Roseibium sp. Sym1: one gene and its partner. The protein of the gene in region 2 interacts with the protein of the main gene of each other region in a pairwise test. Links are inferred from orthologs where the notes say so. Each region holds a gene or a part of one and is shown on either strand. Other genes may lie near its edges.

Region 1 (15,988 bases), 1.1 Mb from region 2 along the record:
AGGGTCGCACCGGCAGGCAAGAGATCATCGAAGGTCATCAGGGCCATGAAATCCTTGGGCCCGTTGTTGGTGATCTCCACTGTGAAGTCACAGGCTCCGCCTTCGTAGCACTCCGGTGGACCGGACTTGGCGATCTCCAGATCAAAAGCATCATCGATCCAGGTCGGAACGCACATGTCGTCATCCTTCTCGGTGGCACCGGGTGCGGGGATATCGTCAGGCGGCATGATGCCGACACCCCAGTCGAGGGCGACACAGTCGAGCAGCGGATCGGCGGGAGCCGGATCGGGTATCGCGACGGTCAGGAACAGGATCCGTTGGTCGCCGGGGTGAAGCAGGTGCGGCCCGCCGTTGAGTGCGCACCGGATGGGTGGTCCGGCGACACAGGTCCAGCCCGGGCTGTTGGCGACATAGGTCACACCGGGATCGATCTCGTCCCGGATCACGAGTTCATCGTTGTAGTCGTCCGGACCATTGTTGGTGACCAGCACCTGGTAGACGCAATTGCCACCTGCATCGCAACTGGCCGGACCCTGCTTGCCGATCGACAGGTCGAAATGACCGGCGCCGTCCAGCACGTTAACGGTGACGCAGGCTTCATCGGGATGAACATCGGCGGGCCCGTCATCCGAGGTCATCAGCGTCCAGTCGATGCGGGCGCAATTCTCGACGGTGGTGCCGGCAATGCCGTCGGGCAGCTTGATCCGAACCATCATCGGAACGGTCCCGCCGACCGGAAGCGTTATGTCCGGTGTCTGGCAGACAACGTCGGTGCCGCTGAGTGAACAGGTGACGGTCGCCGGATCGAAGCCGGCCAGAACAAGGGAGCTGCCGGCCGGCAACGGGTCTCGAACAGCCAGTGACCCGTTGAATTCACCCGGTCCCTGGTTGATCACCTGCACCAGGAACGTGCAATCCGCGTTCTCCGTGCAGTCGGGCATGGACGACATCTTGACGATGCCGAGATCGAAGCCCTCGCTCACCGGCGTTGTAACGCAATCCTCGTCGTTGCCGTCGCCGGGACCGTCGTCCGTACCCATTTCGAACCAGTCGATGGCAACACAGTTCTGCACGTTCGGTCCGGGCACGGTGGCGGGCAGAAGAAGATTGACCTCAATGGCCGCCGTCGCGCCCGGAGGCAACAGGGCGGCAGCATTGGTGACGCAGTTGAAGGCAACGCCGATGGGGGCGCAGTTCCAGCCGGGCGAGGTGGAGGCAAGCGTGGCACCCGCGGGCATCGTGTCCGTGATCGCAAGCGGACCTGCATAAGTCGTCGCGCCGACATTCCGGAGTGTCACGACATAGGTGCATTCAACCCCTTCCTGGCATTGCGCCGGTCCGGTCTTGCGGATCGCAAGGTCCGTATCGAGCGGGAACGGCGGCGGCAGGAACCAGCCGTCGGGCGGCAGCGGCGCGGGCACCCAGCCTTGCGGCGGCAGCCCCTCCGGCCATGGAACAGGGCCGAACGGATCGTCCTCCTGGGCCAAAAGTGCGCCCCCGGCGGGCAGCGACTGGACAACGGCGACGTCGCCGACGCGGGTGGCATCGTTCCGGAACCTCAGCTCTTCCAGGACGTTGCCGGCCGGGTCCGTATTGACGTCTGCGTCGACCATGAAGGAGCTGTCGGGCCCCGTCGCCGGGGTCACAGGTCCCGGGGCCGGGTAGGGCTGGAAGGCGGTTACGGGCTCGAACGCCTCGAAGGGGTGTGCGGCCCGGCCCTGAAGCCCGTGCACCTCGGAGCCGTCGTCATACGCCCCGGAGCTGGAATCGAAACAGCGCCCGCGATCCGAACAAAGGCCGTCTCCCGTCATCCACACCGTTCCATCCGGCACATCGGGGTTTGCCGTCCCGGAACCGAGATAGCCGGGGCCGAAGGAGACGCCCCCGGCCGATCCCGCGCGCAGATAGGGTGGTCCGTCCTGGCCGCGGTCATAGTAGCCGACATCATAGCGCCCGGCGCCACGCCAGAATCCGGTGTCGGTCATCTCGTAACGCAACACGCGGGATTCATGCGGGTAGGCAAAGGCATTTTCCGCTGCCAGACCGAGATTGCGGACCCCGCCGCGTTCCGCAAGCAGCATGACATTCTGTTCGCTCAGATCGGGAAACGCGATATCGGCGACGGGATGGCTGAACCCGGAGCGTGCAATCGCCTCCGGCGAGCGGAAGAAATCCGGAAGGACAAACTCCCGGCGAACGCCGGCCGGGTCAAAAGCACCGTCCGGACCGATGCCGATCGACCAGACCGCGTTCCTTTTCTCGCTGTCGTCCGCGCCGGCAAAATCCGCATTGCCGAAGCCCTGGCTGCTCCAGAGAGCATAATAGAGACGCACGCCATCGCTTTGGGTATCCCGGCGCACACCGAGGCCCCAGACGCGCCGGCGGAAGTCGGCAAAGTTCCAACAGGAAGGCGTGCGGCCGAAGTCTCCACTCGGACAATCGGCTGTCCGCGCCCGGCTCAACGGGTCAAAGGCCACGGGAGCAAGTCCCTGATAGCCACCGCTCGGGACGTCGAAGAACGCCCTCCGTCCGTCAACGCCATGATCATATGTCCCGAGAACCGCCCCGTCGGCAAGGCGGAGGCGATGCACCATGCCGGTCTCCAGGTCGGAGACATAGAGCTGACCATTCCAGCGGTCATAAGCGACATTGCCGAGGGCAGCGCCGCTGTTCGGCCGGCCATCCAGGGTTATTTCTGCAAAAAGTTCAGGTTGATAGCCGTTGGCGCCGTTCAGTTTCCAGACCGTTCCGGGTCCGCCTTCCGCGCCCCACATGCCGGCCATCCAGTCGGAATTGTCCGCATTCCTGTGCAGGCCGAAAGCAGAGGTCGCTGTCAGATAGATGTTTGCCGGCGACGCGTCATCGATGGCAACACCGAAGACCTGACCGATTTCAGCGGCTGTGACCGCTCCGCGCTGCAACGCGTTGAACCAGTGCTCGCCGCGTGCCGGCCCTCCCGGCTGGCGCAGGTCGACAACGCTGACCACGGCCCCCTGGCCGTCAATCACGAGGCGCCCCGCTTCTTCGGCTGTTCCTGAGAACCGCGTCACGACCGCCTCGCCAGGCTGAAGCGCCTCTTGCGCGCGGGCCGCGCCGCCCGCCACAGGCAGGCCTCCAAGGCCCGCCAGGACAACGGCTGAAAGAAGAAAATCACGGGTTTGGACCAACAACCGGGGTGACATGCGCAGCTCCCTTCGGGTTGGCGATGTCTCTGCCCTCTTGCGCTCCGGCGATGGTCCTCCGCCTATCGGCCGGAACGGGATCCAGGCAGCGCTCGCCGTTCCTATCCTGGGGCACGTACCCCTAGGTTAGTTTAGCGAATTCTGACATTGCCACCTTTGAGGGAGGTCAATGCCGGGTGAACTTCAGGCTCGCAAACAAAAAAAGGCCGGTCAAGCGACCGGCCTTTCCGTTCCCTGATCTGGAGATCAGAAGTTGCTGGTGATCGGCCCCTGGGGCTCGTAATAGACCGGGCCGGCCGGAGCGCTGCCACCACCGAAATTGTAGCGTACGCCAAAGCGGATTTCGTGAGCGGTCAGGTCGTCCCATTCCACCCGTGTTTCACCGGTGCCTGCGTCATGAAGCTGCACGGTCGCCGCGTCGCCGAGGTCGCGATACTGGTAGCCTGCGTCGAGCGACCACCTGTCGGTCACGGCGTATTCGGCACCGGCCATCAGTGCCCAGGCGAAGTTCCACTCGCTGTGCTTGCCGTCATAATTGCTGCGGCCGCCACCGCCCGGATTGACGGAATACGTGCTGTCGGTCGTCACGTAGGACGCACCGATACCGGCACCGACATACGGCGTGATCCGGTTCCAGGTCCCCAGATCGACATAGCCGTTCAGCATGACGGTCCAGACATCGATATCGGTCGACTCGGTCGAGTATCCGCCGGTACAGGCTCCGCAGACCGCGTAGCCCTTGACGTTCGCCGAGGTCTCGTAATCCAGCGTCACGTCCGTACGGAAATAGTCGTTGAACTGGTAACCGACACCGACACCGATCATCCAGGCATTGTCCATGGATTCCCGTTCGAAACGCAGATCACCGATCACAGGGTCGTTGAAGCTGCCGCTCGGATCGTTCCAGAATTTGTAACCGATGTCGCCGCGCAGGTACAACCCACCTGCCACGGGCACTTGCGGCACATGCTCGATGACCGGAGTTGGCAAGTCCGCAGCGTAGCCCGCAGTGGAAAGCACAACAGCAAAGCCGGTCAAAGACAAACGCTTAAAGAAATTGTCCATGTCCTCGTCCTCTTCCAGTGAGCGCCCGCTTCAACAATTTCCCGGACACATCAAACTTGAAAGCATACTGAGGGGAATTCATTAATTGTGACTTAACTCTGTTCATTAACCGCGATTTTTTACCTTAAGAAAGTCTTACCAAATCCGGATCTTGTTGACCGGACACAAAAAAGCCGCCTCCCGGGGGAAGCGGCTCCATCAGAGTCCGGGGAAGGTCAGGCCGCGGATGCGGCAACCACACCGGCGATGTCATTGACGACCTGCTTGACGAGGTCGGCATCATCGCCCTCGGCCATCACCCGGATCAACGGCTCGGTACCCGACGCCCTGATCACCAGGCGGCCGGATTTCCCCAGGCGCGCCTCACCGTCTTCGATGGCCGATTTGACCTTGTCCTGTTCGAGCGGAGCCCCGCCCTTGTACCTGACGTTCTTCAGGATCTGCGGCACCGGTTCGAACCGCCTGCAAACCTCGGACACCGGACGGTCCTGGTCCTTGACACAGGCAAGGACCTGCAGCGCCGCGATCAGACCGTCGCCCGTGGTGGTAAAGTCGGACAGCACGATATGCCCGGATTGCTCGCCGCCGACATTGTAGCCGTTGGCCCGCATGTGCTCGACCACGTAACGGTCGCCGACCTTGGTCCGGGCGAGGCCCAGGCCCAGTTGTTGCAGGTAGCGCTCCAGCCCGAGATTGGACATGACCGTTGCGACGATGCCCTGCGCCGACAGCCTGTTGCTGGCCTGCCAGGATTGCGCCACCACGGCCATCAGCTGATCGCCGTCAACAACGGCACCGTTTTCGTCGACAATGATCACGCGGTCGGCGTCACCATCGAGCGCAATGCCGATATCCGCGCGCACCTCATGCACCTTGCGGGACAACGCGTCTGTGGAGGTCGAGCCGCAATCCTGGTTGATATTAAAGCCGTCCGGGGTGACCCCCATGGAGATCACGTCGGCCCCGAGCTCCCACAAGGCTTCCGGGGCAACCTTGTAGGCCGCGCCGTTGGCGCAGTCGACAACGACGCGCAGTCCTTCCAGGTTCATTTCCCTGGGCAACGTCCGCTTGGCGAATTCGATATAGCGCTGCTGCGCCCCGTCGATCCGTCTCGCCCGGCCCAGCTCGCGCGCGCCGGCCAGCCGTGATGTCAGGTCGCTTTCGACCAGGCCTTCGATGGTCTTCTCGATTTCATCGCTGAGCTTGAAGCCGTCCGGGCCGAAGAACTTGATGCCATTGTCCTGGAAGGGATTGTGGGACGCCGAAATCATCACGCCAAGATCCGTTCTCAGCGAGCGCGTCAGCATGGCCACAGAGGGCGTCGGCATCGGCCCGAGCAGAAAGACATCCATGCCCACGGACGTGAAGCCTGCAACCAGTGCCGTTTCCAGCATGTAGCCGGACAGGCGCGTGTCCTTGCCGATCACCACCCGATGGCGATGACCGCCGTTCTTGAAAACGAGGCCAGCGGCCATCCCGACCTTCAGAGCCAGTTCGGCGGTCATCGGGAAACGGTTCGCCTGGCCGCGAATGCCATCGGTGCCGAAATACTTACGCATCAATCATGCCTGCCTGAATTTCCAATGTGCGCCCTTATTAACGCAATTGGCTCCGATCACGATTCAAAATATGTGAGCAATTGTTACCATTCACAGGCACGCATCAACGGCCGCAAAGGCAGAAGCCCGGCATTGGCCGGGCTTCGTCAGTCACTTAGGCGTTGATCAGGACGGTTGCGGCTCCATGCCGCCGCTGGCTTCGTCCCCGCCGCGTTTCGCACCTGCTGTGGGAACCGCGGAAGAACGGCCGACCGGCTGGTCGTCGTCGGTGTCGCGCACCGGCGGCTTGCCGTTCAAGAGGTCCTTGATCTCGTCGCCAGAGAGCGTTTCGTATTCCAGAAGGCCCTTGGCAATCGTGTGCAGCTGGTCCTCGTGGTCGCCCAGGATCTTGTTGGCGGTTTCATAGCCCTGGTTGACGAAGGACTTGATTTCCGCGTCGACGATCTTCTGGGTTTCGTCCGAGACATGCTGGTTCTTGGCCACGGAGTGGCCCAGGAAGACTTCTTCCTGGTTCTCGCCGTAAAGCAGCGGGCCGAGCTTGTCGGACATGCCGAACTGCGTGGCCATCGCCCGGGCCAGCTTGGTGGCCATCTGGATGTCGCCCGAGGCACCGGAGGTGACCTTCTCGTAGCCGAAGATCATTTCCTCGGCCACGCGTCCGCCCATGGCAACCGCAAGGTCGGCCTTGCACTTGGCCCGGGTCAGGGACACCTGGTCCTTTTCCGGCAGGCGCATGACCATACCCAGCGCGCGGCCGCGCGGAATGATGGTCGCCTTGTGGATCGGGTCGGAGGCTTCCTGGTGCAGTGCCACCAGCGCATGGCCGGCCTCGTGATAGGCGGTCAGCTTCTTCTCTTCCTCGGTCATCACCAGCGTGCGGCGTTCCGCGCCCATCATGACCTTGTCCTTGGCATCCTCGAACTCGGCCATGGTCACCAGGCGCTTGGACCGGCGGGCGGCCAGAAGCGCGGCCTCGTTGACGAGGTTCATCAGGTCGGCGCCGGAGAACCCGGGCGTACCGCGTGCCAGGGTCTTGACGTCGACATCCGGCGCCAGCGGCACCTTGCGCATATGCACCTTCAGGATCTTCTCGCGGCCGGTGATGTCCGGGTTCGGTACGACGATCTGGCGGTCGAAACGGCCAGGGCGCAGCAGCGCCGGGTCGAGAACGTCCGGACGGTTGGTCGCCGCGATGATGATGATGCCTTCATTCGGCTCGAAGCCGTCCATCTCGACCAGCAACTGGTTGAGCGTCTGTTCGCGTTCGTCGTTGCCGCCGCCGAGACCGGCGCCGCGGTGACGGCCGACCGCATCGATTTCGTCGATGAAGATGATGCAGGGCGCGTTTTTCTTGGCCTGTTCGAACATGTCGCGGACACGGGAAGCACCCACACCGACAAACATTTCAACGAAGTCCGAGCCGGAAATGGTGAAGAACGGCACGTTTGCCTCGCCCGCGACGGCACGTGCCGTCAGGGTCTTACCGGTGCCCGGAGGGCCAACCAGCAGGACACCGCGCGGAATGCGTCCGCCCAGGCGCTGGAATTTCTGCGGATCACGCAGGAACTCAACGATCTCCTGAAGGTCTTCCTTGGCTTCGTCGATGCCTGCGACATCCTCGAAGGTGACCCGGCCGTGCGCCTCGGTCAAAAGCTTCGCCTTGGATTTACCGAAGCCCATCGCCTTGCCGCCGGACCCCTGCATCTGGCGCATCACAAATATCCAGATGCCGAGAATGATCAGCATGGGCAGCCACGAGAACAAGGCACCGAGAAGCGGTGAGCTTTCCGCTGGGGGACGGGCATTGATCAGCACGCCCTTGCCACGCAGCTCGTTGACATACTGGGCACCGTCGGGCGCATAGGTCTGGAAGGCGCCGCCGCTGTTGTAGCTGCCGGTGATCTTCTGTTCCTGGATGGTGACGGACCTGACCTCGCCGTTGTCGACCTGCTTCATGAAGTCCGAATAGGCGATGTCATTTGTCGCACCGTGCTGCGCCGGGCTTTGAAAAAGCTGGAACAGGGCGATCAGCAACAATGCGATGATCACCCAGAGAGCAAAGTTGCGAAAATGTGCGTTCATTTCGTTTCCTTAGCCGCCCAACGCGACCCCTGGGTCTGTTGAGAATTAGGTTCCGGTCCCGTCGATGGCCCGGGTCGGAGCGCTTTGCCTCCGCACACGGCCAGATCCCAATTCTCAAAAGACCCCGGCTCGCGCGGTCTTTATTCGTTACAGCGAAGATAGGTCGCCGAAGTCCCGCTGCCAAGGCGGTGCGCCATAGTTGCGCAGATGCACTGACTATTTTGTTAAGCCCGGAGCTCTATCAGAACTTCTTAGCAGGGAAAACTCTAGTTTTCGCCTTGTACGGTCCCATCGTCCAAATAGTTACCAAGAAGCTTAACTTGGATCGGCAGGCGCTCCAAATCCAAAACGTCGCCCTTGCAGGAATTGCCTAGATTTGAAGCGGCCACCAGGAAGGGCAGACACAGGATGTCCTCCCCGGCCCAGACCACCGGCGCACAATGGAAGGCGGCCTTCGGCCACCCCTTGGGCCAATTGACGTCCCTGGACCGGAGCGGTGCGTTGCAGAGCGGCCCGAGACAAAGCGCTTGCCGACCGTGGGCCTTCCTCCTGTCGGAAACGCAATACCGGTACCGGTTGTCCCAGAGACCGCTGCCCTCCGGGTCAACCAGTGTTTCGGGTGGTGTCCGCCCCGGTTCCTTCCAGCAGAAAACAACGTCATCCCGCGCATCGAACACCGCGCCACCGAGGGTCAGACGGCAGGGCCGCTCCCTGACCAGCATCCGGTCCAGTCCACTCAGATTGCGAAACCGCGGCCGCGGCGTGGCCCCGCTCACGCGCGCGATCATGAGTGTAAGCAGTCGCAGCCGCATCTCTTCCGTCATCGACCGGTACGCCAGACGATCCAGTTTCAACGGACCGGCCGGGTGTTCAATCAGGTGTTTTTCGGCGAGATCCCGAAGGCAGGCCTCCAGCGCCTCTCCTGCCCGGCGCATGTGCCCGGCTGTCTTGGAAAGTCGCTCCGCTGTCAGGCCCTCTTCTTCCAGGAGCGCCAGGATCGACCGGAGCCGGCTCCTCTTGTACCTGGTGTTGCTGTTGGAGGGATCGGTGCACCATGTCCTGCCGCGCGCCCTCAGGCTGGCTTCCAGGCGAGCCTTGGCGACACCCAGGAACGGCCGCAGCAGCCGCAGGCCTTCCGGGCCGTTCGGTTCGTCCGCGGCCATGCCCCCCAGACCGGCGACACCGCTGCCGCGGGTCAGCCTGTCGAGGAAGGTCTCGGCCTGGTCGTCCTGGTGGTGGGCAAGAAGCAGCGCTTCCGATCCGGATCCCCTCATGTGCTGCGCCATCAGCCGGTACCGGGCGAGGCGCGCCTCCTCCTGAAGGTTGCTGGCGGGCTTTTGCCCCGACCAGCGCAATATCGTGCAGGGCACACCTTCACCGCGCGCACAGTCGGCAACAAAGGCTGCCTCTTCGGCACTTTCGGGGCGCAAGCCGTGATCGACGCACAGGATTTCAAGGGATCCCTGCCAGCCTGTCCGCCGCTTCCACTCCGCCAGCAGCACCAGGAGACACAGCGAATCCGCTCCGCCGGACACGGCCACGGCAAGGTTTGAAAAGGACGTCAGCCTGGAAAAGAGAGCATCGACAATATCGGACGGGAGCCCCTCGGGCTCGACCGGCCCGTCAGGAACATTGGGCACGTTTGCGCTCGTCCCTGGCCTGGGACAGGACCGCGGGAGCGGCATTCGGAAACTTGTTCAGAAGTTCGGAGAAGGTTGCGCAAGCGGCGTCCGATTCTCCCAGACCGCGCAGGGACACGCCGAGCTTCAGCAGGCTGTCCGGGCTTTTTTCGTTACCGGGATGGTTGGTATAGGTCTTCAGAAACGCGTCCGCCGCCTCGCGGTAGTTCTGCTGCGCGAGCAGGCTCTCTCCGAGCCAGTACTGGGCGTTCGCCGAGCGCTGGTCATCGGGATAGTTTTCCAGGAAATTGCGGAACCCGCGTTCCGCGCCGGAATAATCCCCGTTCACAGCCAGCGAATAGGCCTCGTTGTAGTCGGTCTGCGGATCACCGCTGCCGATTACGCTTGCGATCTGGTCGTCGTCGGTTGCCAGGCCCGGGTCCGGCGAGATGTCGTCGCCCGTGCCCGGAACGTTGTCCAGTCCATTGGCAAGCGCCGACAGGTCGATCGGACCGTCAGTCGGCAGTCCGGTGTCATACCCGCCGGACTGGTCCCAGCTGGCATCGCCGGACCCGTCGGCAGGCAAGGTGGCAAGCCCGCCGCCCGGAGCGACAAGCGATCCGGTTTGCGGCGTGCCGTCCGGGGCAAGCCCCGGTGCACCTGATCCGGGCGGGAGTTCCGAGCGCTTGCCCGGCGTGCCGCCTTCAAGCTGCTGGAAGCGGTATTCGTTGTCTTCCTGCATGCGGCGCATCATGTCCTGCATTTCCCGCAGCTGGAAAGACAATTGCTCGATCTGGCCGGTCAAGACGCGGATCCGCTCTTCCATCTGGCCGATACGCACGGCGGATTCGTCGTTGCGGCGTCCGAAAAGCTGGGCTTCGGACGGTGTGGCAGCGGTGATCATCACCATCGCCAGAACGAGACCTGCAAGTCCCTTTAAATGTTGCATTCTCTCCTCCGGTTCGGGGATCCGCGAGCGCTCTGCCGGCAAATCCTTCCGCATGATGTCTTATCATGACCGGTTATCTACTCAAGTGCACAGAGCGCTCCGACTTCGGCTAAATTTTGACCTTTCCTGCCGAAACCCGAGAGATTTCGCATTTGCGGCACCTGATCGGCCGGATCTCGGATGAACACGCCCTGCCCGGATAACGCAAAAGGCCGGGCACGAGGCCCGGCCAATCTGTTCGCTGTTGCGGCAATCAGTTGGTGGCGTTGTTCAGAACGGTCACCGCGCGGCGGTTCTGGGACCAGCAGCTGTTGTCGTTGCACACCGCGACGGGCCGTTCCTTGCCGTAGGATATCGTCCGTATCCGCGAAGCGTTGACGCCCTGCGACACCAGATAGTCACGGGCAGCCTGGGCCCGGCGCGCACCGAGAGCGATGTTGTACTGGCGCGTTCCGCGCTCGTCGGCATGTCCCTCGACCGTGATCGTGTACTGGGAGTATTTCTTCAGCCACTGGGCCTGTTTGGCGAGCGTCGCCTGGCCCTGCGAATTCACCACCGACTGGTCTTCCTCGAAGAACACGCGGTCGCCCACATTGACCACGAAATCCTGGCCCGTGCCCGGCTTCACGTTGCTGGACAACCCATCCGGTTTCGTCTGGGCACATGCCGCTGCGAACAGAACCGCAAAACAGACGGCAATCCATCGCGCACCTTTTGCGGCGTTTACTTGCTTGAACATTCCTGTCTCCTAAACCCCAGCCCGCAAACCTCACTCCGGGAGCGTCCGGTTCTTGGTAAACGCTTTCTAGCCAAAACCGGTAAAAAACGTCTTTTCAAACGTGGTTAGCGAAAGCTTAACACGGCCTGCCCCGGCAGGCCGCCTTTCGTGTCAGTCGATCAGCGGCGACCAGGACGGATCCGACGCGAAGGCCGGCGTCTCCAGACGCTGCTCGTTGTATCCGGTCAGGTCGACGGTCCAGACCTGCGGACCGCCATTGGCGCCCGGCGTGTCCCGGAAGAACACCAGCACCCGGCCGTTCGGCGACCAGGCGGGTCCCTCGTTGTGATAGCCCTCTGTGAGGATGCGCTCGCCCTTGCCGTCCGGACGCATGACGCCGATCATGAAGCGGCCCTGATGCTGCTTGGTGAAGGCGATCAGGTCCCCGCGCGGCGACCAGACCGGCGTCGAGTAACGGCCTGGCCCGAAGGAAATGCGCTGCGCCTCGCCGCCGCCCGCGCTCATGACATAGAGCTGCTGCGTGCCGCCACGGTCGCTTTCAAAGACGATCCGGCTGCCGTCCGGAGAATAGGACGGGCTGGTGTCGATCGCGGCCGTGTTGGTCAGGCGCGTCGTCCGGCGCGACCGCAGGTCCATCTTGAAGATGTTGGCATTGCCGCCCTGCTGCAGGCTCATGACGACGCTCTGGCCGTCGGGCGAGAACCGGGGGGCAAAGGTCATGCCGGGGAAATTGCCGACGATCTCGCGCTGGCCGGTCTCGATGTTGAGCAGGTAGACGCTCGGATCGGCGGCGCCATAGGACATGTAGGTGATTTCCTGGCTGGTCGGCGAGAAGCGCGGCGTCAGCACCAGGTCCTCGCCCCGCGTCAGGTAACGGGTGTTGGCGCCGTCCTGATCCATGATGGCCAGCCGCTTGATGCGCTTGTCCTTCGGCCCGGTCTCGTCGACAAACACGATCCGGGTATCGAAATAGCCCTTTTCGCCGGTCAGGCGCTCATAGATGGCGTCGGCGATGATATGGGCCAGCCGGCGCCAGTTTTCCGGCGTTGTGTAGAACTGCTGACCGAGCATCTGTTCGGCGGCGAACACGTCCCAGAGCCGGAATTCCGCGCGCAATCGCCCGTCCGGCTGCTTGATCACGGTGCCCGTCACCAGGGCCTGGGCCTGGATCTTGCGCCAGTCGCCGAAGCGCGGCGTCGAATTCACGCTCATGTTCTTCTGCAGGAAGCTGGCCGGGTCGAGCGGGTTGAACAGGCCGGACCGCTTGAGATCCGCCGAGATCACACCCGTCATGTCCGCCGCCAGCTTGCTGTCGCCCCCCTCGGCGGTGAACGACGGCAGGGCGATCGGCAAGGGCTCGATGTTGCCGCCGCGAATGTCGATTTCAACGAGGGCCCGCGCCGGCTGCATGGCCAGCAGAATCAGGCCCAGACCGACAAGGAGTTGCCGCAGAAGATGGCTCATCTTCCGTTCCAACCGATCAGTTTTCATCGTTTCCGTCGTCAAACCTGGCCTCCTGCCATTCAAGCGAAGCATGTTCCGCTCCCGGTATTCGGTTTTCATCCCGATCCAACCTGAGCGCATCATTGGTTAGGATCCAAAATCAGCATCAATATGTTCCCGCCACGCGACTGGCATGTCATTCCGGTCTCGCACCCGATCCTAGGAAAAATTCGGATCGAACGACAACTTAAGTTCATTCCAGCCGTTGGCGCCGCCGTATTTGTCCGCCGGCAGGATGGTGAAGCCTCCCTCGTTGTCCACCTGGTAGATCGCCCGTTTGGCCGAGTCCGCCAGCGACTGGAAACGGGGATCCGGATACGTGTTCAAAAGCACCGGCGCCCCGGCCAGCTTGCCCTGCGGGGTAAACTTGATCTGGTACGTGATCCTCATGTCCGGCGGATACTGGTCGGGAAACTTGTTCCAGCGTTCCTGGATCATCTGGCGAATGAGATCCTTCTCGTTCGCCGTCAGGCCGGCATGCTGCACGCCACGCTGATCACCGACGGAAGCGGGCTGCTGCGAGGACGGGCCGCTGGAGCCTCCGTTTTCCTTGCTCAGGAGCTGGTCGATTGCATTTGCATCGAAGTTGCTCCGGTCCGTCTCCGGCGTGCGTCTCGGCGGCGTGGGCTTGGACCGGCTCACTGCCGCTGCGATTTTCTGGTTCGGAAGCGGCGCGGCCTGCTGCACCGGTTCGGGTTCCGGCGCGGGCTCGGGCTCCGCGGCAGGTTCCGGCTCCGGTGCCGGGACCGGCTCGGCATCCGCCGGCGGTGCCGACGCCGGCTCGGGCTCGGCCGCCGGTGTGGGTGCAGGGGCCGGTGCGGGCGCGGGAGGCGGCGGCGGTGGAGCGGCCGTGTCCTGCGTCGGTGCCGGTTGTTCGGCCGGCTGCGGTTCCTCGGCCGGTTCCGCTTCACGCGGTTTCGGCGCCGGCGGCGCCTCGATATCCCCCTCCCGGTCCCCGACCTGGATCTCCGTCTTTTCGGCCAGCGTCGCGAAATCCATGTCGATGAAGACAGGCTGCTCTTCCTGTTCAGGAAAGCGCTCCGCGCCCGGAAAGGCGATCAAGCCCCAGAGAAGGATTGCCGAATGTCCGGACAGTGACGCGATGAGACCTGCGCGCATGGTGCGTTACGAGTCCCGTTCATCCTCTGTGCGCAGCGCCAGCCGCTTGAAACCGGCAGCACTGATGCGGCCCATCACCTGCATCATGGTCCCGTAGCTGGCATTGCGGTCGCCGAACACGTAGATGCGTTCGTCGTAGCCATTGGCCGCGATCGCCTCCAGTGTCGGTACGACGTCCTCGAGCGCGTAGGCCTCCTTGGAGATGAAGATCTCGCCGGACGCCTTCACGGTGACCGTGATCGGTTCATTGTCCCCGGTCAGCTGCTGCGCCTGGGTCTCCGGCAGATCGACCGGAACCCCCACGGCCAGCAGCGGCGCCGTGACCATGAACACGATCAGAAGCACAAGCATGACGTCGACGAAGGGCGTCACGTTGATTTCGCTCATCGGCGCGTGGCGCTGCCTGCGCCGGCCGCGGCGCCCGCCTGACTGTGCGGATCCGGCTTGCATGCCCATGGCTCAGCCCCTCTCGTCGATCTGGCGCGACAGGATGGCCGAGAATTCGTCGGCAAAGCCTTCCATCCGCGCGACCGCCTTGCCGACATCGGAATTGAACTTGTTGAAGGCGATCACGGCCGGGATCGCCGCCAGCAGACCCAGCGCCGTCGCAAACAGTGCCTCGGCGATGCCCGGAGCCACCACGGCTAGGTTCGTGCTTTCCGAAGCGGCAATCGCCTGGAAGGCGGTCATGATGCCCCAGACCGTGCCGAACAGGCCGATGAAGGGCGCCGCCGAGCCGACGGTCGCCAGCACGAGCAACCGGTTCTCGAGCCGCTCGGCCTCGCGCTGGATGGTGACATCCATGACCCGGTCGATCCGCTGCTGCAGGCTGCCGATGGCCGGACGCGCGCCTTCATGGCTGCGTTTCCACTCGCGCATCGCCGCCACGAACAGGGCCGCCATGGAATGGTTCACCCGGTTGTGCAGCGTGTTGTAGAGCTCTTCCAGGGACTGGCCGGACCAGAACACGGTTTCGAACCGGTTCATCTGCCGCCGCGTGCGCCCGACCAGCATGAACTTGTCGACGATAATCGCCCAGCACCATACGGATGCGAAGATCAGGCCGGCCATGACGACCTTCACGACAATATGCGCCTGCCAGAACAGATCGAGAAACGTATGTTCACCCATGTTTATTAAGACCCCTAGGCCGTCTGATACTGATGTGCAGTCCAGGTTCCGAAAGCGTCAGGATGGACCCGGAATCAGGAGGCCGGATAATGTAACCAGCCGCCTCTCTGACGTTTGATTTTGTCAAAACTGGGACGTTTCCATTCAAAGAACGCCCCTCTCTAAAGGAATCAATTAAGGTTACTGCAAGATTAACGCAGGTAATGGAGTTGTAACTATTTTCCTGAGGACGGCCGGCAGGACCGCCCAGGTCCGCGCAAGGCCCTCAATTGTCGGGGCTTTCTCCAGGCACATGCCGTTGAAGTTTTTCCGCCAGCACAAGCGGCAGCCGCGTCGGCCGCCCCTCGGACGTGATCACCGCAACGGTCACTGCAGCGGAAATCAGCAAATCACCGCCCCGATGGATCCGCTGCCCGAGCCCGATGCGCGCGCCCCTGAACTCCGCGACGCTCGTGCGGACTTCCAGCACATCGTCGATCCGGGCCGGCTTCTGGAAGTCCAGTGTCATGGACCGCACGGCAAAGGCCAGCGAAACCCCATGCGCGCCCGATGCCATATCACTGTGATGAATGCCGATCAGGCGCAGGAAGTCGGAGCGGGCCCGCTCGAAAAAGCGCACATAGGCCCCGTGATAGACGATGCCGGTAAAGTCGGTGTCCTCGTAATAGACCCTGACGGGCAGCACATGGCCGCCCTCTTCCAGGCGACCCGACAGATCCGGCCAGTCAGACACGACGACATCCCCGCTTTCCTGAGACCCAAAAAAGAAGGCCGCCCGGTCGGCAACCGGACGGCCTGACTTGCCCATACCTACGATCGCCGTCAGGCGGCTGCAACCTCGGAGAGGAATTTCTCGACCGAGGCCCGCAGATGTTCGGCCTGCTGCTTCATCTCGATCGTCGCCGTCAGCATGTCGCCGACCGCCTGGGAGTTTTCCGCAACGCCCTCGTTGAGCGATGCAACCGTGTTGGCCACGCTGCGCGTGCCGTCCGCGGCCTCGGCCACGTTGCGCGAGATCTCGCCGGTGGCCGCGCCCTGCT
Region 2 (15,814 bases):
GCCTCCAGAAAAGGCCCGGCTCTTCGGTGTCCTGAGGGACGCCTACCTCTCCACCGGTCAGATCGACAAGGTTCCGGATCTGGCCGGCCCGTCCCTCCACCCCGGCGACGGCGACCTGAACAGAACGCTTGAAACGGCTGCCATGGTGATCGACCCGGACCTCGGCAATCTTGAATTCATGGTCCTGGCCCGTTTTCTCGGCGCAACGGGACGGGGTCTGTCGACACCCGTTGCAGGCTCCTCCGCAATCTCTGGGCTGCCCCGCCTGTTCGGGTATGACACCTATTTGCCCAATGACGCTCCCGGCTCGACCGAGACCCTGCCGGAGATTTCGGGCGGCTTTCCCGTGTCGCAGCTTCTCGGCCTGCCGGCGCAGGTGAGAGGCGGGCTCACCGGCAAGGTTCCCTATCTGCCGGTGCGAGAAGACCTGCGCGAACGCTGGCTGGATGCCCTTGCCGAATTTCCCCGCCCCTGGATCGGCCTTGCCTGGAACGAGACCGCACCGGGCCTGACGCTGGAACCGCTTCTGTCGGCGCTGCCGATGCTGCCCGGCACCCTGGTCAGCACGGTCTGGGACCACAGCAGGACCCAGTTGAGCGGCAGAAACGGGATCATCGACGCCGGCCGGCATATCCGCCAGCTTGAAGACCTCGCAGCGCTTCTGAGCGTCCTGGATCTTGTCATCGCCCCCGATGGCATGGTGCTGCATGCAGCCGGTGCGGCCGGCACTCCGGGACTGGCACTCATCGCACATGTGCCGCCCTGGTACTGGTACGCCGAAGACGGCAGGAGCCTCTGGTATCCAAGCCTGGAGGTAATTCGCGCGCCCCATTCCGGACATTGGGCGATGCTGCTGCCGGACATGGCTGAGCAGATAGGCACTTCTCTGCGGAACCGGCTTGACCCGACCGGTTTGCCGGAGTCCTGAAAAAAGCAGCGCTGCCGGGAAAGGCAGCCCGCGGCAGCTGACACAGATCAGATAGCCGGTGACGCCGCATGGACAGAACAGCTCGGTCTCCAACACGGGCTTGATCGCAACAGATGTCTTTCAAAAAAAAGAGGGCCGTGGCTGATCACGACCCCCTATCATTGCCCGATCGATTTTGGTTCCCGGGGCGCCGGCTAGGCGCTCATCAAATAGGACTGCATGGAGGGGCTGAGCTGCTGGAACACGTCTGCCTGCATGCCCTCGATCACCTTGCTTTCACGATGATAGAAGCCGGCTTCCAGAACGACATCCCGCATGGTGCGATTGTCGGTGCGCACCACCGCAACAAGGTGCGAGAAATAGGTGTTTTCGAAGAACCAGTCCGAAAGCGCAAGGAAAAGCCGCTTCGGCAGATCCGGATCGTTGTCCAGGACATCATTGCGCAGGCAGTAATTGACGCTGATCTCGGAGGTTTCCGCAAGCGGCGTGAATCCCGCCCAGCCAAGAAAATCGCCTTCCGGCGACACGGCTTTCCATTTCGCAAAGCCATGATCGTTCTGGTGCTTGAGCGCGGAGCGCACCAGCTCGGCTGCATCGACCACCGTGCAATTGGTGGAGTATTCGGAACACTGGTTTCCAAACGGGTCGGAATGAAGGCCCTTCACGAGATTGATATCGCTGGGCGAAAAAGGGACAAGCCGCACTGCGCCGCATTCGAGGTAAATCGTCTGCACCGTGTCCTCCCGTTTTAGAATTCCTGTTTGCCGGTTCTATGCTGAATCGACAATTGCTGTAGCCGGGATCCATGTAACCCTGAATTGTGCCAACCCGATGGCAGACCAAAGTATAGGTACAAATTCCGAAAAAATAAATTCGTATTTCCAACGAGTTAATGAGATACCCGGCGCTGCACCGCACACCCCAGAGGTTGATGCCTTCCGGTCAGCAAATCTTCAGAAACTTTTCCAGATTGATTTTGTCCGACGGATCAACCCGTTGCCAGTCACTCATCTGGTTGCGAAACCAGGTCTCCTGACGCTTTGCGTATTGCCGCGTTGCAACAGTCAGCCTGTGGAGCGTTTCTGCATAATCGGCCGTTTCCGCCAGAAACGCGGCGATTTCCGGTACGCCGATGGCCCGCATGGCCGGAAGTTTGTCTGAAAGTCCCAGTGCGAGCAAGGCGCGGACCTCCGCGATGCCTTCATCCGCCAGCATCAATTTCGCGCGCTGCGCGATCCGCTCGTGCAGCCAGGGCCGCGGTGGCGCCAGGACGATTTTCAGGCACCGGTCCGGCGCCAGCAGAGGCGACGACTGGTGCTCCTGCTGCCAGCGGGCAAGCGGCCTGCCGGTGGCCATCAGCACCTCCAGGGCACGGGCCAGGCGTTGCGGGTCGGCAAGATCTCGGGCCGCCTGCGGATCCCCGAGATCAAAAATCGCCTGTCTGAGCCCGTCGAGATCCTGCCGGTCGGCCATTTCCCTGGCCTTGGCGCGCACCTCCACGGGAATGTCCGGCAACTCTGCGAACCCTTCCGTCAGTCCCTTGAAATAGAGCCCGGTTCCGCCGACAAGGATCGGCAGCCGGCCGTTGTCCCGGGCCATGTCGAGCTCGCGTTCGGCCAGGCGCAGCCAGGCGCCGGTCGAGGAGGCAGTCGACGCCGGCAGGATGCCGTAGAGCCGGTGGGGAACTTGTGCCTCCTCGTCGCTGCCCGGACGCGCGCTCACCAGCCTGAGATCCTTGTAAAGCTGCATGGAATCGGCATTGATGATGACGCCGTTCATCGTTTTTGCCAGGTCCAGCGCCAGGGCGGACTTGCCGCTGGCGGTTGGCCCGGCTATCAGGATGGCGCGATTGCCCGAAGCCATGATCCCGTCTTTATCCAAGGAACCGTCCATGTCGCTTGTTGCCACTCTGGTGTCCACTCCTACTGCGCCCGCGGTCGACGCGGAGTTGATCGGCCGGGCATCGGACGCGCTCGGCGTATCCGGCACGGCGACCGTACTGATGTCCGGTGTCGCCGCGGATATCCGCTTTGACGGGTGCGACGCAAGCACCGCCGACAATATTCTGCGCGAAATCGTCGGAAATGCCCGCGTGGATGTCTTTGTGCAACCGGAAGCCGGCCGCCGCAAGCGCCTGCTGATCGCGGACATGGATTCCACCATGATCCGCCAGGAATGCATCGACGAACTCGCCGCCGAACTCGGCCTGAAGGACCGGATCGCCGCGATCACCGAACGGGCGATGCGCGGAGAGATCGAATTCGAACCGGCCCTGCTAGAGCGCGTCGGCCTTTTGGCGGGCCTTCCCGTTTCGGCCATCGACACGGTTCTGAGCAACCGCATCCAGCTGATGCCGGGTGGACGCACGCTGGTGCAGACGATGAAGGCGAACGGCGCCTATTGTGCCCTGGTCTCCGGAGGGTTTACCCATTTCACCAAGGCCGTCGCCAACATGATCGGCTTCGACGAGAACCAGGCCAACACGCTGCTTGAGGCGGATGGCAAGCTGACCGGCAAGGTCGGACAGCCCATATTGGGCCGGGAAGCCAAACGGGCCCGCCTGGAGTATCTCGTTGCCGAGAAAGGTCTTGCCTTCGAGGAAACCCTGGCCGTCGGCGACGGCGCCAATGACCTTTCCATGATCGAACGCGCCGGCACCGGTGTCGCCTACCGCGCCAAGCCCGCTGTCGCGGAAGCCGCCGACATCCGGGTCGACCACGGCGACCTCACGGCGCTGCTTTACCTGCAGGGCTATGCGGAAAGCGACTTCGTTCTGAGCTGACCCTGAACGAAACGAAGGGTCGGGTCGGACCGCACCGCATAACGGCTCGGAGACAAAACAGCCGCCGAGCTGCCTCCCCAACCCCGGGCGATGGCGGCACAAAACAGGGGCATCAACCTGAGGAGGACCGTCAGGTCCGTCTCGAAGGATGACGGTTGAAGGTGGGGATTTGTTACAAGAAAGGCGCCGTTACCGGCGCCTTTCTCATGTCATTCTGCCAGCTGGGCGGCTTACTCGTCCTCGATCCGGACCGGTACGAAGCGGACATCGCCGGTCGGGTTGGACAGAAGCAGCAGCGCCGAACGGCGGTTGTCTTTTTTCAGCTTCTCGATCTGCGCCTCGACATCGGCCGGCGTCTCCACGGGTTCCTGGGCGACTTCCTTGATGACATCGCCCGCCATGACCCGCTTTTCCTCGGCGGATGAGCCGGGCGTGACTTCCGTGACGACCACACCGGTCACGTCCTCGTCGATGGAGAACTGTTCTCGCAGGCTGTCGTCGAGTTCCGCGAGCATCATGCCGAGAACTTCGCTCTTCTCCGCAGGTTTGTCTTCGGGCTCGCCTTCCGTGGTTTCACTGGCTTCGGTCACCTCGTTTTCCAACAGGCGCTCGAGGGTCACGGTGATGTTGACTTCCTCGCCCTTGCGCAGGACGACGACTTCGACTTCCTTGCCGATGTCGGTTTCGGCGACCATGCGCGGCAGTTCCCGCATGGTTTCGACCTCGTTGCCGTCGAACTTGATGATCACGTCACCCGGCTCGATCTCCGCCTTCGCCGCAGGACCATCCTCGGTCACGCCGGCGACCAGCGCGCCCATGGCCTCATCCATGTCCAGGCTGAGGGCGATTTCGTCGGTGACTTCCTGGATGCGCACGCCGAGCCAGCCACGGCGGGTTTCGCCATACTCGCGCAGCTGCTCGATCACGTTCATCGCCGTCTTGGCCGGGATCGCGAAACCGATGCCGATCGAGCCGCCGGACGGCGAGATGATCGCCGTGTTGATGCCGACCACGTTGCCTTGCATGTCAAACAGCGGGCCACCGGAATTGCCCCGGTTGATGGACGCGTCCGTCTGGATGAAGTTGTCATAGGGTCCGGAATTGATGTCGCGGTTGCGCGCCGACACGATGCCGACCGTCACCGTGCCGCCAAGGCCGAACGGGTTGCCGATGGCCATCACCCAGTCCCCGACGCGGATCGCGTCGCTGTCGCCGAAATTGACGTCCTTGAGCGGTGTCTCCGGCTCGACTTTCAGGACCGCCAGGTCGGTCTTTTCATCGGTGCCGATGATTTCCGCCCGGAGCTTGGTGCCGTCATTGAAGTTCGCGGTGATCTCGTCCGCACCTTCGATGACGTGGTTGTTGGTGATGATGATGCCTTCCTTGCCGTCCACGACAAAGCCGGAGCCGAGCGACTGAACCCGCCGCGGCTGATCGTTGTCCCGGTTCTGGCGATTGAAGAACTCCTCGAAGAACTCCTGGAACGGCGAGCCGTCCGGCACTTCCGGCATCGGAACCGACCGCCGCCCCTGAACGGTCTGGGCCGTGGAAATGTTCACCACGGCATCGCCGAGTTCCTCCGCCAGGTCGGCGACGGACACCGGGCCTTGTGCATGGGCCACGTCGACAGGCTGAAACACAACCATTCCGCCAAGCAGGATACCCGCCGCAGCAGCTGCGACCCGGGTCATCCGACGGCGAACAAAATCTGGAGCCATAGGGCTTTCTCCTCATCCCGGCCGGGTGGACCGCCAGCCAATGTGTTCCACGGCCGGCAGCCGATGGGTTATTACTTACTGGTCCTGAACCAGAATATAGAACGGGCGGGACGTTTTTGCGCCTCCCGCCCGAAAACTTTTCGTTATCCGCGAATGATCCACACAAGAAATACGCCGATCACCGCGGCAAGCAGGCCGGTCACCCGCAAGGTCTGGTCCGATGTGTCCATCACGCTGCGCATGATGGCCTTCATGCCACCGGGCACAAGTGCGTAGAGCACACCCTCAAGCACGAGCACCAGACCCAGCGCCGTTACCAGTTCGCTCATTGAGCGGCGAGCGACGGCGACCGGTCGGAGACACCCTGGCTGCCATTGCCGTCGGCAGCCGGCGGGAGCACGCCTGACGGATCCTTGAAGAACCGGAAGAAGCTGGAATCCGGTGACAGGACGAGGCTTGTATCTCCTGCCTGGAGCCCGGCTTCATAGGCCTGCATGGACCGGTAGAAAGCGAAGAACTCCGGATCGGCTCCGAAAGCCTCCGCGAAGATCTTGTTCCGCTCGGCATCGCCGTCACCACGGGTGATTTCAGAATCCCGCCTTGCTTCCGCGACAAGGACCGTGGCGTCACGGTCTGCACGCGAACGGATCCGGCGGGCGACTTCCTCACCCTGTGCGCGGATTTCGGTCGCTTCCCGCTGACGTTCCGTCTGCATCCGGGCGTAAATCGCCTGGGAGTTGGCATCCGGCAGGTCGGCGCGGCGGATCTTCACATCGATCACCTCGATGCCGAGTTCTTCCGCATTGGCGCTGACGTCACGGCGGATCGCCTCCATAACACCGGAGCGGTCGTCACGCACAAGCGCCACGAAACTGGTCCGGCCGAGTTCCGAACGCAGCGACGACTGCAGCAACGTCGACAGGCGCCGGTTGGCGGTCTGGACGTTCGAGACGCGCTGGTAGAAGAGCACCGGGTTGGAGATCCTGTACCTTGCGAACGCGTCCACAACGAGCCGTTTCTTGTCCGAGGAGATCGGCTCCAGAGGCGGCATGTTCAGGTTGAGGACACGCTTGTCCATGTAGACCACGTTCTCCACGAACGGGTACTTGAGATAAAAACCGGGTGTGGTCTTCGGCTCCTCGACGATCCGGCCGAGCCGCAGGACCAGGGCCTGCTGGGTCGGATTGACGATGTAGATCGACATGTAGCCAAGCACGGCCACGACGATCAGGATGATTGCGAGAATTCCGCTACGCATGATCAATTTCCTCCGGTCCGTGCCGTCGCGGCGGCGCCGCCGCGCGGGTTCAGGTCATTGAGCGGCAGGAACGGCAGCACGCCAGATCCGGAGGACTCGCTGTCAATGATGATCTTGTTGTTGGAGCCAAGAACCTTTTCCAGGGTCTCCAGGTAAAGGCGCTCACGGGTCACGTCCGGAGCATTCTTGTACTGTTCGTAGATCTTGGTGAAACGCTGGGACTGACCGGTCGCCTCCGCGATCGTCTGCTCCTTGTAGGCGTTGGCTGCTTCAAGAACGCGAGCCGCTTCACCGCGCGCTTCCGGAACGATCCGGTTGGCATAGGCTTCCGCCTCGTTTCGAATACGTTCCTGATCGGCACGGGCCGCCTGGACGTCACGGAACGCGTCGATGACCTGGGAGGGCGGGTCAACGCGCTGCATCTGCACTTCGGCGACCTCGACGCCCGCACGGTAGGTGTCCAGCGTCGCCTGCATCAGGGTGACGACGTCGTTCTGGATGGCCACGCGGTTTTCCGTCAGGATGGCGTCGATGTTGGAACTGCCGACGACTTCGCGCATCGCGCTCTCGGCGACAGCCTTCACGGTGCCTTCCGGATCCTGGATGTTGAACAGGTAGTCGCTGATGCCTTCGCGGGTGTTCTTGATACGCCACAGGACCTTGAAGCCGACATCGACGATGTTCTCGTCACCCGTCAGCATCAGGCTTTCTTCCGGCACGTCGCGCGCACGCACGACGCCGGAGCCGCTGACGGTTTCATCGACCCCGACCGTGGTTTCACGCTGCTGTTCGACCTTGGGCTTGTAGACTTCACCGACCGGGTAGGGCCAGTTGTAGTTGAGGCCCGGAGGCGTCTGATCGGTCACTTCACCGAGCACGAGCTCGACACCGACCTCACCTTCGTCGACGACATAGAAACCGGTCGCCAGCCAACCGATCACGACGACACCAAAGACAATCAGGACACCGATGGTGCCGAGACCGCCGCCGCCACCGCCCGGGAGAACGGTGCGCATGCGGTCCTGCGTGCGTTTGAGGAGCTCTTCCAGGTCCGGCGGGTTGTTGCCGCCCCTGTTCGGACCGCCTCCGCCCCAGGGACCGTTGTTGTTTCCGCCGCCGCCCCAGGGACCGCCGCCGTTTCCGCCACCCTTCCAGGGGCCACCGCCGCCTGACTGATTGCTCCAAGGCATCAAAAATTCCTTCTTCGAGATCCGGCGGAACCCGCCGGACATGGGCATTCGCCCGTTCTGACTCATGGTTGGTTATAGGGAGGTTACCGACCGCTTTCAACGGATAGACCGGCGCCGGAACCTCCTAAAACCCATATGATTTCCCGCGCCGGAGGTGGGTCCTGAAACGGTCACTGTCAAGCCCCGGCGCACATTTGGCCGCACTCTGCCAAAGAGCCTGCCCGAATATCAGGGCCGGATCATGTCGATATGCGGAATTCCGTCCTCCACAAAGGCTTCGGAAACGGTCTCGAATCCGAGCGAGCAGTAGAAGTCTTCAAGGTAGGCCTGTGCACGAACATGGATCCTGCAACCCGGGGCCATTTCACGGGCCTTGTCTATGCCCGCCTGCATCATGGCCCGGCCGAGACCCGAGCCACGGGCTTCGGGCGCGATCACAACACGTCCGATCCGCGCGGTGCTCACCTCCGGCTCGACAAAGATTCGGATGGCCCCCGTTACGGCTTGCGTCGCCGGGTCCTGGATCAGGTAATGCAGCGCCTGCGGATCCTTGCCATCGATATCGGCATAAAACGATGCCTGCTCCAGGATGAAAACATCCTGCCGCAGTTTCAGCAGGCCATAGAGCTGCTGAAGGCTGAGTTGGTCGAAGGCCGCCCATTGGGCAGTCATTGCATCTGGAATGGTCATCGCGTCCGGGTCACGTCCCATCCGCCTTGCGGCGATAGCTGACAAAGGTGAAATCCGCGCTGTCGCGCTCCGTGCGCGCGCCCGGCACCCGGGACGTTTCCTGCCAGACCTGCGGGCTGATTTCGGGAAACCGCGTGTCGCCCGATGGCGCCGCATCGACCTCGGTAATTTCAAGCCGGTCGGCCCGGGGCATGGCCTGGGCGTAGATCTGGCCACCGCCGATGCACATGATTTCGCCGACGCCGAGATCTGCCGCAAGAGCCGCTCCGCGCTCAAGAGCCGCGTCGAAGGACAGCGCACGCTCGGCTCCCTCCGGTGCGTAGCCGGGATCGCGCGAGATCACGATATGCGGCCGTCCGGGAAGCGGCTTGCCGCCGAAGGACAGGAACGTCTTGCGTCCCATGATCACGGGTCTGCCGAGCGTGAGGCTCTTGAAATGTTTCAGGTCGGACGACAGCCTCCAGGGCATGTCATTGTCCGCGCCGATGATCCCGTTGCGTGCCACGGCGGCGATCAAGACGAGTTCGGGCAAGCAGTCCTCCGAATCCGGTTTTCTTTCCTCAACGGGCCTCCTAGCATGAATTTGAAGCGCGATGGCAGTGCATGCGATTTTCTTTTGGCCCTGCTGTCGGTTTTTGCCGGTCTGGAACGTCCTGGAAAGGTGATCACGAACTGAAGGGAGTATTGCAACCCATGTCGGACTTGATGGACACCGTTCTGATCGAACGCACCCGTTCGTTCATTCCCGATGGCAATGTCGAGCAGAAACGCATGTTCGGCGGCACCTGTTTCATGGTCAACGGCAACATGCTGGTCTGCGTGTCGAAACGCGGTCTCATGGCCCGCGTCGGCAAGGACCAGGAAGCCGCGGCCCTGTCGAAACCGCACGCCTCGCAATGCCGGCCGACCGGTCGGCCGATGCCCGGCTTCATCCGGATCGAGCCGGACGGCATCGAGACGGACGAGGATCTGAAGGACTGGGTCGAGATGGCCCGGACCTACGTCTGCGCCCTGCCGCCCAAGGCCGCGAAGCCGAAAAAGACAAGAACCGGAAAGGCCGCCCGATGACATCCGCCGGATTTCAGTCGGAGACCTTCCGCTTCCTGGAAGACCTCGCCGCCAACAATTCCAGGGACTGGTTCGAAGCCCACAAGGCGGACTACCAGCGGTTTGTCAAGAAACCGGCCGACGCGTTCCGGCCCGCGCTTCTGCATGCGCTTGAAGAGGTCACCGGACACGCCCTTGCCTCCAAGCAGTTTCGCATCAACCGGGACCTCCGGTTCTCTAAGGACAAGACGCCCTACAACACCCACATCCGCATGGCCTTCTGGCCGAGCGGTGCCACCTTCGCAGGCAAGGAAGCGCAGCCACCCGGATTCTTCCTGTCCGTCGAACGCGATCACCTGCGTTTCGGGACCGGCTGCATGGCCTTCTCCAAAGCGGTTCTTGGCGCTTACCTGCACGCCCTCGAGACAGGCGACGGCGAAACGATCGCGGGTTTGCTAACGGACCTGGAAAGGCAGGGTTTCGAGATTTCCGAACCGGATCTTGCCAGGATCCCGCGCGGTTTCCCAAAGGATCATCCTCACGCGGAGCTGGCCAGGCACAAGGGCCTGGCCGTCTGGAAGTCGCTTCCGGACACCAAGGCGGTTCTCGGCGACGGGGCTGTCGCGACACTGGTGGAAAGCTGGGCGCCGAGCCTGCCCTTCTGGAAATACTTTCTGAGCCTGCAGGAAAAAGCTTGATCCAAAGCGCTTTGAAACCTATCACCTCGGCATGCTCCCACGACCATGAGACGAGATTCGATGGTGTCCCCAAAAGACCTTGCAAAGCGCTTCCCCGATGATTTCCAGTTTGGCGTGGCGACCGCCGCCTACCAGATCGAGGGCGCTGTGGCCGAGGACGGCCGCAAACCGAGTATCTGGGACGCGTTTTCGAAGATGCCGGGCCGGGTCTACAAGGGCCACACGGGTGACGTCGCCTGCGACCATTATCATCGCTGGGAAGACGATCTCGACCTGATCCGGTCACTGGGCGTCGACGCCTACCGCTTCTCGATTGCCTGGCCGCGCATCCTGCCGGACGGCCGTGGCCAGGTGAACGAAAAGGGGCTCGACTTCTACGACCGCCTGATCGACGGCATGGTCGCCCGCGGCCTCAAGGTCTACCCGACGCTGTACCACTGGGACCTGCCCCTGATGCTGGCGGGTGACGGCGGCTGGACGGCGCGCAGCACGGCGGAGGCCTTTGCCGACTATGCCGCAATCGTGGTCCGGCGGCTCGGCGACCGCATGGACGCGCTGGCGACCATCAACGAACCCTGGTGCATTTGCCACCTCAGCCATCTCTACGGCATCCATGCGCCCGGCGAAAAGAGCCCGGAGGCATTTGCCGCCGCCGTTCATACGCTGAATCTCGCCCACGGCCTCGGTGTTCAGGCCGCCCGCTCTGAACGCGCCGACCTGCCGATGGGCATCGTGCTCAATGCCTATTCCATCTATCCGGCCACCGACCGGCCGGAAGACAAGGCCGCCGCGCAGCGGGCCTTCACGTTCCACAACGGGGTTTTCTTCGAGCCGCTCTTCGAAGGTGCCTATCCGGCGGACTTCCTGACGGCCTTCGGCACCTCGATGGACATTCGCGAAGGAGACCTGGACACGATCAGCCAGCCGCTGGACTGGTGGGGCCTGAATTACTACACCCCCTGGCGGGTGCGCGAGGACAGCGACCTGGAGGCGGACTATCCGCAAGCCGTGGCGGTGCCGCCGAATGAAGCTGTTCCCGTGACGGATATCGGCTGGGAGGTCTTTTCGCCAGGCCTTTCCGATCTCCTCAAGGACCTCCACGCGCGCTATTCCCTGCCCGACTGCTACATCACCGAGAACGGTGCCTGCTACAATGACGAGCCCGTTGACGGCGTCATCGACGACAAGGGCCGGATCGACTATCTCGCCGCGCATTTCGGCGCGATTGCCGACGCCCGCGAGGCCGGCGTGCCGGTCCGCGGCTATTTCCTGTGGAGCCTGATGGACAATTTCGAATGGGCCGAAGGTTACCGGATGCGCTTCGGCATCGTCCATGTCGACTATGACAGCCAGGTGCGCACCCCCAAGGCCAGCGCGCTCTGGTATCGGGCGTTGCTGGTGGCGCGGTAGGTTTGGCCGGACTAAGGCATCCTGCAGCGTCTGCACCCAATTCAGCGTCATGCTGAGGAGCTGCGTTAGCGGCGTCTCGAAGGACGACCGCTTGCTCTGTTGCCAGGCAGGCGCCTGAAGCCGCTCCTTCGAGACGGACCTGTCGGTCCTCCTCAGGATGACGGCGGAGTGTGTGGAGAGGCCGTTCTGCAGGTTTGCCGCAAAGGCATATCTTTTTTGAGCCGGCCCCTCCTTCAGCGTCATCCTGAGGAGCCGCGTTAGCGGCGTCTCGAAGGACGAGCTGCTTGCTCTGGTGCCTGAGGCCACTCCTTCGAGACGCGCGCTAGCGCGCTCCTCAGGATGACGACGGAGTTTGTGGCAGATTCAGTCACACCCTGACCAGGTTCGCCAGGATGATCTCGCTCCACACCCTGGTCGGCGGGATCCAGGCGTTCCAGTTGTTGTAGTTGCCGGAAAAGATGACGGCGGCCACGTCCGCCTTCGGGCACAGGAACAGCCGCTGGCCGCCATTGCCGAAACCGGCGAACCAGGGCACCGGCCCGCCGAGCGCCGGGACCGGCGCCTGACCGCAGAACCAGAAATAGCCGTAATCCGGCCCCTCCCCCGTCGCGATCACCGGCCTCAGGGAGGCCGTCAGCCAGGCTTCGGGAACGATCCGGTGGTCCTGCCAGAGCCCGTTGCCCAGTACCAGACGACCGATCTTCAGCAGATCCGGCGCGCTCAAGCGCAGGCCGGAAGCCGGGGAATGGGTTCCGTCCGGACCGGCGGCCCATTCGAAGGTTTCGATGCCGAGCGGTGAAAACAACCTCTCGCGTGCGAAATCCGGCAGTTTTCTGCCCGTGCCGCGCTGCAGGATCTCGCCGACCAGCGCTGTCGCGCCGCCGCTGTAGATCCAGCGCGCGCCCGGCTCGGCCACAAAGGGGCGCTCCAGGATATAGCGGTAGCGGTCCGGTGCCATTTCCATGGCAATCTCGCTGTTTTCCGGATCGGTATAGGGACGGGTTTCGTCCCACTCCATGCCGAGCGTCATGGTCAGCGCGTGTTCGATCGTCAATTGCTGTCTTTGCGGATCGGCGGCGAGATCCGGATAGTCCGGAAACAGGTCGAGGATCGGCGTGTCGAGACGCGGCACCTCGCCCCGTTCCAGGGCAATCCCGTAAAGCAGGCTGACGATGCTTTTCGATACCGAGCGCAGGTCGTGCAGCGTGTCCGCGGCGAAGGACACGTCACCGATGGACCGGCCCCAGTTCTCATCCGGGCCGCTGCCGTAACTTTCCAGGACCGTCTCGCCGCCCCTCTCCGCCAGCACCACATGCAGGTGCGGCAACAGACCGGCCTCGGCGCCTGCGCAGAGCCTGCGGCCGATCGACGTGTCAAAGCCGCGCCGCTCGGCGGCGAGCGCATGCGGTGAAAGGGAAAGCCCGCCAGATGAAACCATTGCCTGAAATTCCTGAAGTCAAATCCGGAAGTAGAGTGCGCAGTCTCGCGCCGAATTGCGAATGTTTTTTGACCAATTGCAAGCAGTTTCCATCTTGACCTTCCCCCAACTGGAACCATCATGAGTCCTGAAGGCGGCGGCAAAGGCACTCCGGGAGTTCAATGGTGAATCGCAGATCGTTTCTGAAAACGTCCTTGGCCGGATGTGCCGCAACATTGCTGCCGAAGTTTTCCCTGGCAAAAACCACGGACGGTGTCCTGGAGCTGACCGCGCAAAAGGGCCAGGCCCGGCTCTATGGCGAGGACGGCGGCCTCTCCGACCTGTGGCTCTACAACGGCAAGCTGCCGGGTCCGGAAATCCGGGTGAAACGCGGTGAGCGCGTTCGGGTCCGGTTCCGCAACCAACTGGACGAACCGACCTCCGTGCACTGGCACGGCATCCGCATCGACAATGCCATGGACGGCGTCGCCGGCCTGACCCAGGCGCCGGTGGAGCCCGGGGAAAGTTTCGACTACGATTTCATCGCGCCCGACGCCGGCACCTACTGGTACCACGCCCACACGATGAGCTGGAACCAGGTGCCACGCGGCCTTGCCGGCCCGCTGATCGTCGAGGAAGACGAACAGCTGTTCGATCTGGAACGCGACATCACGCTGATGCTGAGCGACTGGCGCCTGGATGAAGACGGTACCCTGGAAACCGCCAGCTTCGGTGCCATGCATGACTTCTCCCATGCCGGACGGCTGGGCAACTGGCTGACGATCAACGGCGTCTCCATGCCGGAGATCCCGCTGCAGCAGGGGCGCTGGCACCGCATCCGCCTGATCAATTCGTCCGCGTCCCGGGTGCTGGATCTGGCCCCGTCCCGCTTCGGTGCCAAGGTGATCGCCCTGGACGGCCAACCCTTCGAGACCCCGCGCGACATGGACGGCACGCTGCAGCTTGCCCCGGCGCAGCGGATGGATCTTGTCATGCGACCCGGGGAAACAGGGGACATTCCCTTCGAGACCATGACCGGCAAGCCGTTCACCTTCGCCACCTTCAAGGTCGGCGACGGCAAGGGAGACGACCTTCCACTGAAACAGCCCGCGATCAACAGGCTGCCGGAACCTGACCTGGAGGCCGCCTGGGAGATCCCGCTGCTGATGGCGGGCGGAGCCATGGGGGGCATGCGTTCGATGATGGACGGCCGCACGCGGGAAGAACTCAACCAGATGATGCAGGACGGCCTGTTCTGGGTCCTTAACGGCAAGGCCGGCATGGGCGACGAGCCGATGTTCAAGGCCAGCCGCGGCGACACCATCCTCATCGAAAGCCGCAACGACACCGCCTTTGCCCATGCCATGCATCTGCACGGACATCATTTCCGTGTGCTGGAACGCAACGGCAAAAACCTGGAGCATCCGGACTGGCGGGACACCTTCACCACGGTGCCGGAGGAAACGGTCAAGATCGCCTTCGTCGCCGACAATCCCGGCAAGTGGCTGCTCCATTGCCACATGCTGGGCCATGCGGCCTCGGGCATGACGACCTGGTTCGAGGTGGCTTAGGCAATCTCCGGGATCACACCGCGATCGGCGCCGCGATGTGCGGGTGCGGGTCGTAACCGGTGAGCTCGAAATCCTCGAATTTGAACGCGAACAGATCCGTCACATCCGGATTGATCTTCATTTCCGGCAAAGCGCGCGGTGTGCGGGTCAGCTGCTCGCGCGCCTGGTCAAAATGGTTGGAATAGAGGTGGGCGTCGCCGAATGTGTGCACGAAGTCTCCCGGTTTCAGGCCGGTGACCTGGGCGACCATCATGGTCAGCAACGCATAGGAGGCGATGTTGAAGGGCACGCCCAGGAACACATCCGCCGAGCGCTGGTAGAGCTGGCAGGAGAGCCTGCCGTCGGCGACATAGAACTGGAACAGGGAATGGCAGGGTGGCAGGGCCATTTCGTCGACCAGCGCCGGGTTCCAGGCCGAGACGATCAGCCGGCGACTTTCCGGATTGGTGCGGATCATGGTGAGCAGATTGGCGATCTGATCAATGGAGCGGCCATCCGGCGCCGGCCAGGAGCGCCACTGGTAGCCGTAGACCGGACCGAGTTCGCCGTTCTCGTCGGCCCAGTCGTCCCAGATCCTGACGCCGTGCTCCTTCAGGTAACGGATGTTGGTGTCACCGGCGAGGAACCAGAGCAGCTCGTGAATGATCGATCTCAGGTGCAGCTTCTTGGTCGTGACCACCGGAAAGCCTGCCGACAGGTCGAAGCGCATCTGATGGCCGAAAATGGAGCGCGTGCCCGTGCCGGTGCGGTCGCCCCGGTCGACGCCCTCCTCCAGGATTTTCGACAGGAGATCGAGATACTGCTGCACGTGAGAGGCCTCTGCTCGCCGGGTTTCTGCTGTTGGGGTTAATGTGGCAGATTTTCGTAAAAACACAGCCCTTGGCGCCGACTTTCCCCAGCTTGCGTCCGCCTTTGTGGATCAATCCGCCGTGAGCCGGCAAACAGGAGCGAAAAGCGAAAGCCCCTTTCAATTCAAACGCAGAACCCCTATATCAGGCGTGCTGGTTCGCCAGCTATGGCAATAAACTGTCAGTGCAATAAACCTATCGGACCCGGGGGCGGTACCCGGCGCCTCCACCCAAGCCCATGAGGCTTAAGCTTTTGG

The links.
Region 1: the proteins of hflK (region 2) and ftsH interact in binary tests that used the Escherichia coli proteins (3 or more experiments, as listed by UniProt). The link is inferred for Roseibium sp. Sym1 from one-to-one orthologs.

The regions. Positions count from the first base shown.
Region 1 is NZ_CP114786.1:2,634,251-2,650,238, reverse strand. What follows is about bases 5,431-8,379. They hold ftsH (ATP-dependent zinc metalloprotease FtsH), read right to left. Parts: upstream 7,889-8,379; coding sequence 5,972-7,888; downstream 5,431-5,971. Other genes in these bases: tilS (tRNA lysidine(34) synthetase TilS), read right to left, coding at 8,155-8,379; glmM (phosphoglucosamine mutase), read right to left, coding at 5,431-5,809. Also shown: O6760_RS12125 (peptidoglycan-binding protein), read right to left, coding at 1-3,182; O6760_RS12120 (outer membrane protein), read right to left, coding at 3,429-4,247; more of glmM, read right to left, coding at 4,463-5,430; more of tilS, read right to left, coding at 8,380-9,528; tol-pal system protein YbgF, read right to left, coding at 9,512-10,456; peptidoglycan-associated lipoprotein Pal, read right to left, coding at 10,710-11,195; Tol-Pal system beta propeller repeat protein TolB, read right to left, coding at 11,346-12,659; O6760_RS12085 (hypothetical protein), read right to left, coding at 12,858-13,817; O6760_RS12080 (ExbD/TolR family protein), read right to left, coding at 13,824-14,273; protein TolQ, read right to left, coding at 14,277-14,948; ybgC (tol-pal system-associated acyl-CoA thioesterase), read right to left, coding at 15,214-15,681; O6760_RS12065 (methyl-accepting chemotaxis protein), read right to left, coding at 15,771-15,988. UniProt on the Escherichia coli protein: Acts as a processive, ATP-dependent zinc metallopeptidase for both cytoplasmic and membrane proteins. Plays a role in the quality control of integral membrane proteins.
Region 2 is NZ_CP114786.1:3,777,790-3,793,603, reverse strand. What follows is about bases 5,783-8,557. They hold hflK (FtsH protease activity modulator HflK), read right to left. Parts: upstream 7,877-8,557; coding sequence 6,689-7,876; downstream 5,783-6,688. Other genes in these bases: O6760_RS17150 (GNAT family N-acetyltransferase), read right to left, coding at 8,105-8,557; hflC (protease modulator HflC), read right to left, coding at 5,783-6,686. In the rest of the region: O6760_RS17190 (tetratricopeptide repeat protein), read left to right, coding at 1-928; O6760_RS17185 (GNAT family N-acetyltransferase), read right to left, coding at 1,123-1,662; tRNA (adenosine(37)-N6)-dimethylallyltransferase MiaA, read right to left, coding at 1,871-2,791; phosphoserine phosphatase SerB, read left to right, coding at 2,820-3,710; O6760_RS17170 (Do family serine endopeptidase), read right to left, coding at 3,941-5,428; O6760_RS17165 (DUF2065 domain-containing protein), read right to left, coding at 5,572-5,757; more of hflC, read right to left, coding at 5,754-5,782; more of O6760_RS17150, read right to left, coding at 8,558-8,566; O6760_RS17145 (dihydrofolate reductase), read right to left, coding at 8,577-9,098; O6760_RS17140 (TfoX/Sxy family protein), read left to right, coding at 9,260-9,634; O6760_RS17135 (DUF2461 domain-containing protein), read left to right, coding at 9,631-10,311; O6760_RS17130 (GH1 family beta-glucosidase), read left to right, coding at 10,372-11,721; O6760_RS17125 (serine hydrolase domain-containing protein), read right to left, coding at 12,089-13,159; O6760_RS17120 (multicopper oxidase domain-containing protein), read left to right, coding at 13,321-14,709; O6760_RS17115 (thymidylate synthase), read right to left, coding at 14,723-15,517.